Regions from separate parts of the Pseudoalteromonas sp. THAF3 genome, predicted to be linked through region 2. Evidence: predicted binding sites of a transcription regulator. Region 2 holds the regulator's gene; the other holds the start of a gene.
What was found. Region 2 encodes sigma-54, which starts transcription at its own class of promoters, with help from an activator protein. Its sites were predicted from a motif close to GTTGGCACGNNNNTNGNNT; they were not measured.
Positions count from the first base shown of each region.

Region 1 (7,938 bases), 500 kb from region 2:
CAACGCTTCGGAATTAATCGTGCCCAAGGTCCCGGTTCCTGGCTCACCGGCGATGGGTTCACCAGAGTCTAAGCTTTCTTTCCAACTGGTATTACCTACCTGCTGCAAGCCCTGAGAGTTAGGGAAACGAACCATCGCTACCTGACCTAAGAAAGTAGAGTCGCCATTACTATACGAAGCAACTAACTTACCATCACTACCGATTTCAATATTAGATAAGCGGCCCACGGTCGAACCATCTTGTTCCAACGCCTTCACCTCGAAGCGGCTAGAGAACTGGGTTGGGAGCTTGTTACCCGTCGCAGCTTCATCACGCCAGTTTAAGTTAATATCATTAAACTGGGCACCGTTGGTCAAAATACCGCTGGCGCTCAGGTTAGCGCCCGATAACGTCATTGGGTTAAACGTCGCGCCGGTATTGGGCGCACCATCTGTTTGCAATGGTAAACCCGCTGCATCAAAAGTAAACTGGGTGATAGGACCTGCACCTGCGTTACCCGCGTTATCAACTTCAGTGCCATCGACGGTGGCGCGCACATCCCATTCGTTAGAGGCCGTTTTTACAAAGAAAAACTGCAGCACGTGGGGCTCACCCAGAGAGTCATAGACAGTTGTTGATGTTGACGAATTATAGGTGGCTGAGTCATTTGGGTTAAATGGTGTTACCGTTGGGACGGTGGCACCTGCATCCAAGTTAAATGAGCTGTAGACATTATCTGTCGCATTTGGGGAGCCTGATGAATCAGGTATTTGAATCGGATTGGCCGTACTCAAGCTCACCGAAGTGGTATCACCGGTAACGGGGTCCGTTGGGAAACCTTGCAGTAAGTTACCTTTGGCATCGACTACGAAGTTATCATCATTAAGCTTGAATGCCCCAGCACGCGTATAGGTAAAGTCTTGCGAAGCTAAATCATCAGCCATGGCAAAATAACCTTCACCGGTAATCGCTAAATCCAGTGCATTTGACGTGAACTTTAAAGAACCTTGGTGAAACTGCTGCGCGACCATGGTGGTTTGCACACCATCACCGTTCTTCGTTTTACCGCCGCTGAATACTGATGCCGCATACACATCAGCAAACTCTGCGCGGGATTCTTTAAAACCTGTGGTATTGACGTTCGCAATGTTGTTTGCGGTCACATCTAAGTCTTTTTGGGCTGCCGCCAACCCTGTTAAAGCGATATTGAAACTCATGTTCCACCTCTTCGTAATAACTGCCCGCAGGCAAATGCTTTACACTGAAATCTCAGCCACCTCAGCGAGCTTCACTGCGCCCTCTTTGGTGTTCACGATGATCCCATTCGCGCCGTTGATATTAACGCTTTCAATATTTTTGAATGTTGCCATAGGTAAAGAGCTGTATTCACCATTGATGCTGCCCTCTGCCACAATGTCGTACTCACCAGGAGGAAACGGATTGCCGTCTTTGTCGAGACCGTCCCATTCAAAGCGAATTGCACCAGCAGGTTGCGAGCCTAAATCAACCACCTCAACCACCTGACCTTTATCGTCTTTGATAGTGAGGCTTAAATTATCAACAGGCTCTTTAGCAAGAACAGTCCCTTTACTCACTTCACCGTTATACAACTCGATAGTTTCAGACTCCAGCAACGCCTTTTTCCCGACTAGCGTTGACGCCTGCAGCGCCGAGTTAGATGTCATTGAGGCAGCCAAAGAGTTAAAATTCTCATTGAGCTTTGAGATCCCCTCAGCCATGGTGAAATTAGTCATCTGCGCAATCATCTGGTCATTATCCGCAGGTTTGCTCGGATCCTGATAGGACAACTGCTGAGTCAGCAGGCTGAAAAAATCTTCCTGGGTGAGCTCATCGCTCTTTTCTTCCGGCGCCTTATTTTGGTTATCCCAATACAGGGAGCCTAGACCCGTTGCTGATTGCACATTATTGTTCATGCTCTATCCTCGCTTTAACCCTTACCAAGCTGCAACGTTCTCGTTAGCATTTGCTTAGCAGAGTCGGCTATTTGCACATTCGTTTGATAGGAGCGTGACGCCGAAATCATATTGGCCATTTCCTCAACCACATTGACATTGGGTTTATAGATATAGCCGTTCTCATCCGCCATCGGGTGACCTGGGTTGTATTCAATTTGCAACGGTTTGTCACTCTCGACTACACCCAGCACTTTCACTCCCACAGACTCACCTTGCTGTTTGCCTACCGCTTGCTGCAACTGAGCAGCGAAAACAGGTTGGCGAGCGCGATATGTCTGCTCCACTGAGGAGCTAACCGAGTTTGCGTTTGCTAAGTTGCTGGCCGTGGTATTTAAGCGCACGTTTTGCGCACTCATGGCCGAACCAGAAACATCAAAAACATTAAATAAACTCATGATTATGCTCCTTGACCACCTAGGGCTTTCTTAAGACCGGAAATCTTGCCGTTCATAAAGCGTAAGCTGGCCTGATACTCTATAGCGTTCTGTGTATACAAGTTCCGTTCCACCTGTACATCAACAGAGTTACCATCGCCTGTATCTGGTTGATTTGGAACACGAAATTTTGCTTCACCCATACTCATTTGGGTACTTGCTTGGAGGTGTTCCGGATGGGTGCGAGCTAAGCTATTGCCGCTTAACTGCCGATTATTTGCCGCTTTTAATGCGCTGGCAAAATCAATGTCTTTCGCTTTATAGCCAGGGGTGTCTGCATTGGCAATATTCGACGCCAATAGCTCAGCCCTTTGCGAGCGAACGAGCATTGCTTGGGGATGAATACCAAATGCTTTATCAAAACTGATAGCCATAGCCTCTCCAAATTTTTGACTCTCTTAGAGGGGCTACAGCAATTTTTAGACCATAGATTGTAAGGCTATGTATTTACGACTTTTTTTGGTAGATGATACCGGGATTACAACGGATCATATCGAACTCGGTACTCAAGCCTGTCATTGATTCACTCGCTCCTAAAAACAAATATCCCTTAGGATTCAGCGCTTGCGCGAATTGACCAATGATCTTGGCTTTTACTTCCGGAGAAAAATAAATAAGGACGTTGCGACAAAAGATAATGTCAAACTTACCCAGCAACGCATATGAATCCAATAAATTCAAATGGCGAAAGCTCACCATACGTTTTACATTGTCGTTAACTTTAGCCATACCGTTGCCGCTATCGCTAAAAAACTTTTTGCGTCTTTCAGCACTGAGTCCTCGAGCCAATGCCAATGAGTCATACTCAGCATTTTTACAAATATCGAGCATAGTATTAGAGATATCCGTACCGATTATTTGCGCTCCCGAGGACAGTTGACCTGGGCGAGACTGTTGATATTCGGCCACTGACATCGCTATCGAGTAGGGCTCTTGCCCTGAAGAACTGGCCGCCGACCAAATTTTTACCGGCCGACGTAAATCTTTGCACTCAGGTAAGAGCTTTGTCTTCAATAGTTCAAACGGATAAGAGTCGCGAAACCACAATGTTTCATTGGTGGTCATGGCATCAACAACAGCGGCACGAAGTTGCCGCTCATGCGGACTCAACGTTTTGCTAACCAGCTGCGACAAAGATTCAACGCTAAAGCGAGCCATTAGCGGAGCCAAGCGACTTTTAACTAAGTAAAGTTTGTTATCACCCAGCACGATGCCACACTGCTGTTCTAAAAATGCACGAAACTGGTTGTATTCACCGAGCTCTAAATGCTTATTTTCCAAATTACTCTCACCTAACTCACTTGAAGCGGTTACAAGACAAGGCGGCATTAATCACAATGCACCCACTTTTTAACTGCTGTAGCCAGTTCGTCGGGGTTAAATTTGGCAATAAAATCATCCGCCCCAACTTTTTCTATCATCGCATGGTTAAATACGCCACTTAAAGAGGTGTGCAGTATCACATGCAATGGTGCCAGCTTCGGATCCGCTTTGACCTCTGCTGTTAAGGTATAGCCGTCCATCTCTGGCATTTCCACATCCGATATCAGTAACGCCACTCGCTCAGTGATATCATCTTTGCAGTCGAGTTTCGCTATTTCTTTTAATCGCAACAGGGCCTCTTTACCGTTTTTCGCCAGCTCAGTTTGCACCCCGAGAGGCTCCAGCGCCCGTTTTACTTGATTACGCGCCACGGCAGAGTCATCGGCAATAAACACAATACGCTCACCGAGATCTTTCTGCATCTCGCCATCTGAGGCAATGCCCTCACTGACCTCGGTATTAACTGGGCTGATCTCTGCAAGAATTTTTTCGACATCCAAAATTTCTACGAGCTCGTCATCAATCTCAGTCACTGCGGTAAGGTAAGAATAGCGCCCCGCACCTGACGGCGGTGGCATAATCTTTTCCCAATTCATATTGACGATACGCTCAACGCCACCCACCAAAAACCCCTGCACAGAGCGGTTATATTCGGCGATAATAATAAAGCAATTTTCAATATCAGTGATGGCCGGACCGCCTACAGCCATAGACAAATCGATGATAGAAATGGTTTGTCCACGAATATGCGCAACCCCACGAATGTAAGAATTCGTCTTCGGCATATTTGTTAGTGGTGGACACTGAAGGACTTCTCTAACTTTAAAAACGTTGATCCCGAACCGCTGGCGTCCTTTTAGTTTAAACAGCAATAATTCAAGGCGGTTTTGACCCACAAGTTGGGTTCGTTGATTGACAGAATCTAAAATGCCAGCCATCGGATTCTCCTAGCATTAATTTACAACTTCGCACACTCGCGCCAAATAGGAACGCATTTTGCTTCTTAGCTTCATACGTTAGTATAACTACGCTAGAACGCCCAGTTTTTGACGCTTCGTAGTTATACCCTGTTTTACCCAATAAGCATAGTCGAAACATGGTGAGTATGTTCAAAAAAATTCAACTTTTCCAAAGCTTATGGTTAATAGCCGGTGTATTAATAAGCTCAACGGCTGAGGCAAACAACGGCCAACAACAGCGCTATGATCGCCACGCTTTGCAAACGCTTGCTGAGCAATACATCACAGATCAAGCGCACATTCAGCCCGATCAAGAGCTACAAGTGCAAGCGATGGACTTAGATGCGCGCATAGGTCCCAGAGAGTGTGCAGTAACACCGCAAGCCTCTACGGCTAGCGCTCCGCCATTTAATCGGCAGGTAACAGTAAAACTTAAGTGTTCAAGTCCTGCTCTTTGGAGTCAGTATGTCCATGTACGCATCAGTAAGCTCTCTACTATCGTGGTCGCCAATGATCACATTGCCCGTGGGCAAATTATTAGTGCTGATGATTTAACTACTGAGCAGCGTCCGCAACATTTTGTTCGCGCTCGCTACATAGAGCAGCCAGAAGTTATTGTCGGCAGCCGCAGTAAACGCAGTATTCGCAGAGGATTGCCAATTAGTATGAATCAGTTGTGTATGGTGTGTAAGGGCGATAATGTGAGCATAATTGCCCGCTTTAACGGACTCACTATAAAAACATCTGGAGAAGCGCTAGAAGATGGCGGTGTCGGTGATAATATTCGCGTGCGTAATGTAAAGTCTGGCCGGCTGATCAATGCCAAAGTAACAGCAGTGGAAACCGTGGCGGTTAATATTTAAATTTTATGCTAAAGTATTGGCTAGAATGGCCGATAAACAGTGCAAAGGTCAATATAGCTTAGGTAATTAGTGATGGTGAATCAAGTCAACAAAGGCCAGCAAGGCTCGGTGTACAACACACCACAAAATAAAGTGGAGCAACAAAAGCTCAACCAAACGCAAACACAAGGTAATGAGGCAAACGCAAAGGCCAGTACGAAGGCTGCAGCGGACTCAGTAAGCCTTACCCCACAAGCAAAGCAAATGAAGTCTTTGCAAGAGAAGGCTGAGCGCTCATCAGGGTTCGACCAACAAAAGGTTGACGAATTAAAGCAAGCTATCAGTGAAGGCAAATATCAAGTAGATAGTGAAAAGCTTGCTAAAAACATCGCTGCGTTTGAGTTCGATTTGTATGGCTGATTCGGCACTTAGTGTGGCTCTCGGTCAACAGCTCTCAAGTTTACAAGACTTGCTACAACTACTTGAAGATGAGCTGAGCGCTATTGCCGGGCGCAGTGGTGATGAACTGAAGGAATTAACGCCTAGAAAAGAGCGGGCGCTTGTTCAAATTAAGCAACAAGACCAGCATATTGCTCAGCTATTAAAAGCGCAAGAGCAAGAGATATTAGCGCCGCACCAAGAGATGATAGAGCATGCACAGACTTTATTGCTAAAGTGCAAACAGCAAAATCAAGTGAATGCTCAGGCTGCTCACAATGCTCAGCTCACCGTCAAACAGCTCAAAGATATTCTTATCGGCGCACCAAGTTCATTAACCTATGCTGCCGACGGCGGGATTGACCGCAGCGAAAATAAAATCGTAAAGAACTTAAAAGCCTGAACCTACTAAGCTAAATATTGATTTGAAAAAGGGAGCCTAAGCTCCCTTTTTTACCTCTTACAGCTCGCCTTTGCCTGAGCTATCCAGCATCGCTTTGATCACTTCATCATCGCCAACAGTGGCGTAATGTGAGGCTCCTCCAAAGCCATGCTCCTCGCTCGTTATGGTTTGCTCTGAGGCTAAATCATCAAATTGAGCTAATACCTCTTCTGCCTCATCAGGATTATCCAAAATAGCCTCAGCGCCTAACAAACCCGATTCACTGATAGCTTGCTCGGCATTGACTGTGATTTCTTTTACTTGGTTAAACTCGGTAAACTGCTCACCATTTAAGCTCAAGCTTACAGCTTCATAATCCAGAGTCTCAACACTGGCATAATGGCTTTGACTATCAGTTTCTTCAACCACCACCTCTTGAGCGAAAGCGCTGACCTCTAGAGGTTGCTCTGCTGACGAGTTTTCATAAATAGAGCCACTATCAAATACCTGATTATTGGTATCTTTGACTAAGTAGTTGCCTGCAGCGTCTATGGTCACGAAATAAAAATCCTCCCCACTGAATATATCTAAATCTAGCAAAGAGAGCGTATATCCCCAATCACCATTCGCATCCGTGGTCGTGCTCGGATACGTGCTCAGAACAGCCAAGTCAATGCCCAATAGGCCAACACCAATTAAGCTGGAACCAAGAATGTAGATCTCTGTACCCGCAGGCGCCGTTCCCTCTGCTGATGGTAACACTAAGCCCAAAATCCCGGGATCAAAATCAGTGACTTCAAAGCTAATTGGGGTTGTGTCTATAGTACCAGTACTTACGACGCTGCTGGTATTCCCTGCTTGGTCGGTGACGCTCGCGGTCACAGTACATGGTCCATCGACCAATACTAAGCTCGCGCTAATAGACCAGTCACCATTACTATCTGTGGTAGTGCTCACCGTATGAGCAGTACCCGCTCCATCAACAAATTGTACGCTTACTTGAGCATTCGACTCATTAGAGGAGCCACTTACCTGCGGTGTGCTGTCATTTGTGAGAGCTATACTGCCCGCATCAATGCTTACTGTCGGTGCAATGGTGTCTATGGTACCTGTGCCACTAACACTGCTGCTATTGCCAGCACTATCAGAAGCACTGACGGTTACGGTGTAACCCCCTTCAGCAAGGCTGGGGGCAGACACCGACCAGTTGCCACCGCCATCTACCGTCGCACTGAGTGTGTATGTATCACCATTACTATCAAGCACACTAATACTCACCGCCCCGCCAATTTCACTGCATGTACCGCTTAGCAGAGGCGTGGCATCGTTCCCCAACCCTAATGGGTCAAGGGTCACGCTTACGCCTTGAGTATCAATATTCCCAGTGTTAGAAACTGTGGTGGTATTGCCCGCGTCATCCACTATCGTTGCACTTACGGTAAAAGTGCCTTCAGATAACGCAGAGGGCGTGACAGCCCAAGTGCCATCTACTGCTACAACAGTTGAAATATTTTGGCTATCACCATTGCCATCAATGACCGTGATAGAAACAGTGGCTCCTATTTCATCACATGTCCCTGAGATAAGCGGGGTATTGTCATTGC
Region 1 is NZ_CP045418.1:2,367,729-2,375,666, forward strand. It holds gene flgE (flagellar hook protein FlgE) at 1-1,197, opposite strand, end outside; gene FIU82_RS11050 (flagellar hook assembly protein FlgD) at 1,237-1,914, opposite strand; gene flgC (flagellar basal body rod protein FlgC) at 1,929-2,351, opposite strand; gene flgB (flagellar basal body rod protein FlgB) at 2,354-2,764, opposite strand; gene FIU82_RS11065 (protein-glutamate O-methyltransferase CheR) at 2,838-3,671, opposite strand; gene FIU82_RS11070 (chemotaxis protein) at 3,719-4,651, opposite strand; gene flgA (flagellar basal body P-ring formation chaperone FlgA) at 4,819-5,535, shown strand; gene flgM (flagellar biosynthesis anti-sigma factor FlgM) at 5,608-5,934, shown strand; gene flgN (flagellar export chaperone FlgN) at 5,927-6,355, shown strand; gene FIU82_RS11090 (retention module-containing protein) at 6,413-7,938, opposite strand, start outside.
Region 1: flgA (flagellar basal body P-ring formation chaperone FlgA) is a predicted target of sigma-54. The motif match lies at 4,697-4,715, and genes of this name have one in related genera.

Region 2 (7,938 bases):
CCATCGCCTCAATAACGTCTTTATAAACGGGCTCTGGTAAGCTTCGTAATACTTCCCCTAAATCATCATCGTCCATGTCCTCTGTCGCTGCGGCGATATGCTCAGGCTCCATGCGTGAGATAATGCTCAGGCGTACATCTTCAGAGAGCTCTTCAAGTACATCACCTTGGACATCAGGGTCGACGAGCGCCCATAGTTTAGAACGTGTCTTATGGGGCGATGATTCTAATAATAATGCGGTATCACAGGGCGCAGTTTTGGCGAGAAGCCTGCGTACATGAACAAACTGGCCGCTATTAAGAGCTTCGGTGACTTCTTGAAGTTGTTGCAGCGGGTAATCTTGTTCATAGGCTTCTGGCATAGGCATCCCTTAAATACAAAAAATGGGGTGGGAAATAGCGTGCAAGCAAGCGCTTACAAGCCGTTGATTAGTTTAACCTAACTAAATCAATGATAGCAAAAGTAAATGCCTAAGGGTTATTCTTGTTCGTGGAACTTTTCTGCAATGAGCGCCCCGATAGCTGCCAACGCGGCGTCGGCATCAGGGCCTTCACACTGCACGCGCACTTCCTTACCTTTGCCGCTCTCAAGGAGCAGTAAAGCCAAGACACTGTCGGCCTGAGCGCTCTTATCACCTTGATATAGCATTATTTCAGCATCAAAATTCATCGCCAGTTGCGCCAATTGTGAGGCTGCACGAGCATGTAGGCCTAACTTGTTTTGAATAATAAAAGTACCTTCAACCATCACTATTTTTCCTGCTCTCGATGGCGAATTTTCACGTTCGGATAGGTATCTAAAAAGCGCTCTCCCAAAGTTTGGGCAAGGTACACTGAGCGGTGTTGACCCCCAGTGCAGCCAATAGCAATGGTCAAATAACTACGGTTATTACGCTCTAAGTGGGGTAACCAAGTTTGAACAAAAGTTTGGATCTGCCAAGTGAACTTTTGCACGATTGAGTGACTGGCTAAATAGTCTTGAACGGGTTGGTCTAACCCTGTGAGCGCCTTTAGTTCAGGTTCCCAATGGGGATTGGGGAGAAACCGCACATCAAACACATAATCTGCATTCTTTGGAATGCCATGTTTAAATCCAAAAGACTCAAAAGTGATCAGTAATTGCTTGTCTTTTTTACCCAGCACTTTTTCACGGATCATCTCCGCCAACTGGTGAACACTGAGCTCAGTTGTATCAATAATAAAGTCGGCGTGGGAGATGAGTACATCAAGAAGCTGCTTCTCTTCACGAATAGCGACATCCAACGTCATATTTTGCATGGATAAGGGGTGTAGTCGACGAGTTTCAGAGAAACGCTTAATCAACGTTTGTTCATCACTATCAAGGTAAAACAGCGAAGGCTTAGCAAACTCAGGCAGGTAAGCGAGAATGTCGTTAAATTCATGCTGCTCTTTGGGCAAGTTGCGCACGTCGATACTGACGGCAATTTTGTCATAATTTGCTGAAACACTGCGCACCAAGGAGGGGAGTAAAATAACTGGGATGTTATCTACGCAATAGTACCCAAGGTCTTCGAGCACCCGTAACGCGACTGATTTTCCAGAACCCGAGCGACCACTGACAATGATAAGTTCCATCCGACAACTCCTTGTTTTACCCCAAAACGCACATTTAAACCACACCATGAATCAATACGGCGCGCATTAGTCGGCGATCAATTGATAAAGCTCTTGATCGCTGCTCGCCGAGCGCAGTTGTTTACACAGTTGTTTGTCTTTTAGTTTATCAGCAATTGTCGCTAAGGTCTTCAGGTGTTGTTCAGTCTCATTAGCCGGCACTAAAAGTGCGACAAAGATATCCACTGGACGGTTATCAATGGCATCAAAGTTAATGGCTTCGCGATTAGTTACAACAATGGCAATCGTACTGTCGATACCATCGAGACGGCCATGCGGAATAGCAACGCCTTTGCCGATGCCGGTACTGCCCAGCTTTTCGCGGGTCAGCAGAGCATCAAGTACCGATTGCTCGCTGAGGTGAGGACTGTGCTGATGAGCCACCTGAGAGAGGTACTCCAGCATTCTTTTTTTGCTATTAAAAAGGACCGCAGCTTTGCTGCAGTCCTTGGTAAAGAGTGAATCTAGGTTCATGTTAGTGACGAGATAATTTCTCTTTATGTTTAATCACTTGACGGTCGAGCTTATCAATTAAGCCGTCGATCGCCGCATACATATCTTGGTGCTCTGCGGTTGCGAACAGTTCACCACCGTTAACGTGAAGAGTAGCTTCTGCTTTTTGTGTTAGTTTTTCAATATCAAGAATGACATGCACATTATTTATATGGTCAAAGTGACGCTCTAATTTTGCAAATTTGCTATTCACATAGTTGCGAAGAGAATCAGTGATTTCTACGTGACGACCGGTAAGATTTAATTGCATAAGCATTTTCCTTCTTGTCTAACGTCTATATCAAACTTTTACGCTGATTTGACGGTGGAATGGCTAGCGATTCACGATATTTAGCAATCGTGCGCCGAGCCACTTTAATTCCTTGCTCGGCTAGTACGTCGGCAATCTTGCTATCACTCAACGGTTTAGCAGGATTCTCCGCAGCTACTAGCTTTTTGATCAATGCTCGAATCGCTGTAGACGAGCATTCACCTCCGTTTTCGGTTGTAACATGGCTGGAGAAAAAGTACTTCAGCTCAAAAATACCCCGTGGTGTATGCATATACTTTTGGGTGGTCACACGGGAAATCGTTGACTCATGCATTTCCACCATTTCGGCAACGTCATTAAGCACCATTGGCTTCATTGCCTCTTCACCATGTTCAAAGAATGCCTGTTGTTGTTGAACAATGCAATTAGTTACTTTAAGTAGCGTATCATTGCGTTGTTCCAAGCTCTTTATAAACCATTTCGCTTCTTGTAAATGCGAGCGAATAAATTGACTATCGCTTTGTGACTTACAGCTTCGCGACATTGATGCATAGTGATCGTTAACGCGGATCTTAGGCATACTATCTGGGTTTAATTCAACCACCCAGCGGCCTTTAACTTTCTTCACCGATACGTCTGGAATCACATACTCTGACTGCTCTCGCACAATCGTGGCTGCAGGAGTCGGATTTAAACTGTGTATCAGTGTCATCACCTCTTTTAACTGCGCTTCTTTAAGCTTAGTCTTTTTCATCAAGGTGCGATAGTCGCGACTACCAAGCAAATCAATATAGTTACAAACTACCTCTTTGGTCTCTTCAAGCCAAGGGGTTTGTGGGTCAAATTGCTTGAGCTGGATCAACAAGCACTCTTGTAAAGAACGTGCACCAATTCCTACTGGATCAAAGAGTTGGATACGCTTGAGAACGGCTTCAATTTCATCGAGCTCGATACCATCGTCTTGTTCATCATGATTCAAGCTTTCCAGCAGATCTTCACAACTGACCGTTAAAATGCCGTTGTCATTGATGGCTTCAATGATGGCTGTGGCGATAGCCTCGTCGGTGGCACTAAAAGGTGTTAATTGCAGCTGCCACATTAAATAATCGTGTAACGACTCGGTGGTTTCGCCTTGATAGATAGACTCATCTTCTGGCATAGGCCCAGAGGAGGCAACGGGAGCCGCACTAATATACTCATCCCAAGACACATCCATGGGCAAGTCTTCACTGATGGACTCGTTGTTCATGGCATCAGCACTTTCAACTTCGTCCTTACTGGCGCTGGCCGTCTCGGCGGTGTCGTTATTTTGGTTGTCGGACGTCGACTCTTTTTGCTCTTGGTTGTCGTTATTATCGGCGTAATTGTCTTCTTCAACTTCAAGTAATGGGTTGGCGTCCAACGCCTCTTGAATTTCTTGTTGGAGATCCAAAGTACTGAGCTGCAACAGGCGAATCGCTTGCTGCAATTGTGGGGTCATTGTTAATTGCTGGCCTAGGCGCAGCTGTAATGATTGCCTCATGTATCTCTAACAATCCTTTAATCGTTATAATCTAAACTGCTCACCCAAATAGACGTCGCGAACCGTTTGATCGGCAAGAACTTGCTCTGGAGTGCCAGAAGCAATGAGCTCGCCATGGGAAACAATGTATGCGGTTTCACATACGTCTAGGGTCTCTCGCACGTTGTGGTCGGTGATTAATACACCAATGCCACGATTGCGCAGATGCTCTATGATTTTCTTTATATCTAACACTGAAATAGGGTCGACACCAGCAAAAGGTTCATCCAACAAGATAAACTTGGGATTTGCCGCCAATGCTCGCGCTATTTCTACCCGGCGACGTTCGCCACCAGATAACGCCATTCCTTGTGAGTCTCGAATGTGCTGTATATTAAACTCATCAAGTAGGCCCTCAAGCTCGCTTTCACGCTCTGCTTTGCTTAAGCCCTTGCGGGTTTCCAGGATGGCCATCAAATTTTGAAAAACTGTCAGCTTTCGAAAAATAGATGATTCTTGCGGTAAATAACCAATACCTAAGCGCGCACGAGAGTGCATCGGCATCAAGGTGATATCCTCATCATCAATACTGATGGTGCCTTTATCACTGGGTACCAAGCCAACTATCATGTAAAAAGTAGTTGTCTTACCGGCTCCATTAGGGCCGAGCAAGCCGACGATACTACCTGCTTGTACTTCTAAGCCCACACTTTTGACGACCTCCCGGCCTTTATAGCTTTTCGCTAATTTTTGTGCTTTAAGAGTCGCCATTATTGCTCTTTCTCCGGCGTATCGTCACTTTGTGGTGTTAATGTTGTGCGCACTCGTGTGCTGGAGTTTTCATCCTTTTCGGCGGTGATCAGCTGTTTGGCAATATCATAGCTTATGGTTTCGGCAACGATATGCTGGTCGGCCATGGCAATCTTAGCATCACCTTGAATTTTAAGGGTCTCAGAGGCGACGTCATAACGAATTTCCAGCGCCTGTGCAGAAATCTCAGTGCCATCTTCCATCACTTCGGTGTACACTGCTGGTGAGCCGGTGGCTACGAGCAATTGCTTGTTATCACCCAATTCTGGACGACGGTGAGCCTCAAGGCGGTCAGCTTTTATTTCCCGTTTGCCGTGAACAATATGCACGTTCTTATCAAAAATAGTGATATTTTCTTTGATCAGTGCTTGTTGTTTGTCGGCATCAATTAACACTTCCTTGGCGGTGATTTGCTCAGCAATAGCGCTGGCAGAGCACAAGCCAATTGCGATGGATGTAATTAATGCACTGATTTTATTGGTCATAATATATTGTTCGCGTATGTTCTGTTAATTCAACTATCTCTGTATTGAGGTCTGCTTTCAAGCCTTGCCCGGTGATCTTCATATTCGGGCCACTTAATACTACAGCCTGCTCGGACTCCATGCGCTGGCTATCTATATCAACTTGAATGGCCTCAGCGCTGACCTTCTCAATCATCGCCCCTTCTTTTAAGTTGGTGGCGGTGACGTTATTTTCCAAGATCAAAATGTTGTTGTTGTATAAAGTCGCTTCATCGGCGTTTACCTGCCAATTTTCTGTTTCACCATATAAGGTAAATACCGGCTTGGTGAAATGCGTAAACCCGAGCTCTTGATACAGCTCCATTTCCTCAGCATAAACGGTGTGGCTTAACTCACCCTGATCGTTATAACTAGTCTGACTTAGCCCAGTTGCGATATAGTCGGGTGTGGCAATATGGTCTTGCTGAGCGACACCATTATCTGTCGACTTCATAAAATAAGGGTACCAAAGCCACGCCATCGCGACGATAAATAGCAGTGATATGAGCGCTCTCGCTGCGTTCATGTGCTACTTCCCTGTGTTCCCAGGCTATGTCCTTGGGCCAGCATCAGCAAATCTGTGAGCTCACGCACAGCACCAAAACCGCCCGGTAGCAAGGTACTGTAATGGGCTATTCGCTTAACCAGTGGATGAGCGTCGTTAACCGCTACGGCGAACCCGACTTGCTCCATCACCGGTAAATCAGGGCCATCATCACCAATGTAGGCTATTTGCTCATCGCTTAGGTTTAATGTGCGTTTTAACTGTGCATAGGCTTCGAGCTTATTCTCTTTACCTTGATAAATGTGGGGGACACCCAAGCTTTGCATTCGCGTTTGTACTATCTGTGATTGTCGTCCGGTGATAACAGCAACTTCAACACCCGCATTGAGCAACGCTTTAATGCCGAACCCGTCTTTGGTATTAAAGGCCTTTAATTCCTCGCCTTGATTGCCTAAGTAAATACGGCCATCTGAAAACACGCCATCAATATCGCAAATTAACAATCGAGTACGCTGTGCACGTTGCCATGCGCCTTCGTCTATGGCTTGGTATAACTCTGAAAACAACACTAAATCACCCCCGCGCGCAATAAGTCTTGCGTGTTCAGCGCGCCAACGGGACGTTGCTCGTGATCGGTCACAATGAGTCCATTAATGCGTTTTTGCTCCATAATTTTCAGTGCTTCCGCCGCCAGCATATGAGCATCGGCTGTGGTGCAGTTTGGAGTCATTACCTCAATCAGCGCGGTGTTGTGAATATCCACTCGCTGCTCCAATACACGGCGTAAATCGCCATCGGTAAATAGCCCTACTAGTCGGTCAGTATCATCGACAACAGCGGTCATTCCTAAGCCCTTGCTTGAGATTTCTAACAAGGCTTCTTTAATGCTTTGTGATTGGTGACTGCGTGGCACGTCATTGCCGCTATGCATAACATCACTCAAGGTCAGTAATAAACGTTTACCTAAGCTCCCGCCGGGATGAGAGAGGGCAAAGTCATCGGCAGTAAAGCCTTTGGCTTCTAATAAAGCAACAGCGAGTGCATCGCCCATTGCCAAGGTTGCTGTCGTGCTTGCGGTGGGGGCTAAACCCAGTGGGCAGGCTTCTTGCGATACTTTAATACATATATGGGCATCAGCTAAGGTGGCCATACTTGATTGACGGTTGCCGGTCATGGCAATCATGGGCGCACCAATACGTTTAATTACCGGAATAATGCTCACAATTTCGTGCGTTTCGCCAGAGTTAGAAATGAGCATAACGATGTCATTTTCAGTGATCATGCCTAAATCTCCATGGCTGGCCTCACCTGGGTGCACGAAAAACGCTGGAGTGCCGGTACTTGCTAGGGTCGCGGCAATTTTATTGCCAACATGTCCTGATTTACCCATGCCAATAACGATGACTCGGCCGCTACAAGCCATGATCATCTCGCACGCTTGAATAAATTGTGCGTCTAAATACTGATGTAACTCCTGCAAAGCGGTTCGTTCTATTTCTAAAACCCGTTGTGCGGTGGCAATAAAGCTTTGGCTCATACTATTACTCTAGGCTAACTGACTAAAAATATATCCTTGGTAGGCAAAAAATGCGACTAGTAAAAAGCCGCCCTCGATTCTGTTGATACGCCGCGCGCCACGAAAGTTCAAACTCATGGCAATAAGCACCACCGTTGCCGCAATCATAATTAATGCATCACGGTTAGCGGCGGAGGGGTCGATAACCGATGGGTTTAAAATACCGGCGATGGATAGGACAGCGAGAATATTAAATAGATTCGAGCCGACAATGTTGCCCAGTGCTAAGTCATCTTCATTTTTCAGCACCCCAGCCACACAAGCAGCAAGCTCCGGTAAACTAGTGCCAATGGCAATGATGGTAAGCCCAATGACTAAATCAGAAAGGCCAAAATACTGGGCTATATCCACTGCTGAGTCGACAATAAAATGCGAACTGATGGGCAGCATCGCCATCCCAATAATTAACCAAATCAGTGCGGACTTGGTGCTCACCCCACTGGGTATTTCATCACAGACTTCATTCACCAAGGGATCGTCATCATTACTTTTTTGATTGCGTGAAATAACAATCAAAAAAACGATAAAGGTGACAAAACCGCCTGCCAATAGCCATCCCTCAAGCTGAGAGAAATAATTATCGGTAAACATATACCATGCAATCAGTGACACCACGAGCACAATGGGCATTTCGCGCTTTAGCGTA
Region 2 is NZ_CP045418.1:2,871,166-2,879,103, reverse strand. It holds gene mgtE (magnesium transporter) at 1-361, opposite strand, end outside; gene FIU82_RS13460 (HPr family phosphocarrier protein) at 478-750, opposite strand; gene rapZ (RNase adapter RapZ) at 750-1,595, opposite strand; gene ptsN (PTS IIA-like nitrogen regulatory protein PtsN) at 1,662-2,108, opposite strand; gene hpf (ribosome hibernation promoting factor) at 2,110-2,397, opposite strand; gene FIU82_RS13440 (RNA polymerase factor sigma-54) at 2,423-3,919, opposite strand; gene lptB (LPS export ABC transporter ATP-binding protein) at 3,944-4,669, opposite strand; gene lptA (lipopolysaccharide transport periplasmic protein LptA) at 4,669-5,193, opposite strand; gene lptC (LPS export ABC transporter periplasmic protein LptC) at 5,183-5,737, opposite strand; gene kdsC (3-deoxy-manno-octulosonate-8-phosphatase KdsC) at 5,734-6,285, opposite strand; gene FIU82_RS13415 (KpsF/GutQ family sugar-phosphate isomerase) at 6,285-7,253, opposite strand; gene FIU82_RS13410 (calcium/sodium antiporter) at 7,263-7,938, opposite strand, start outside.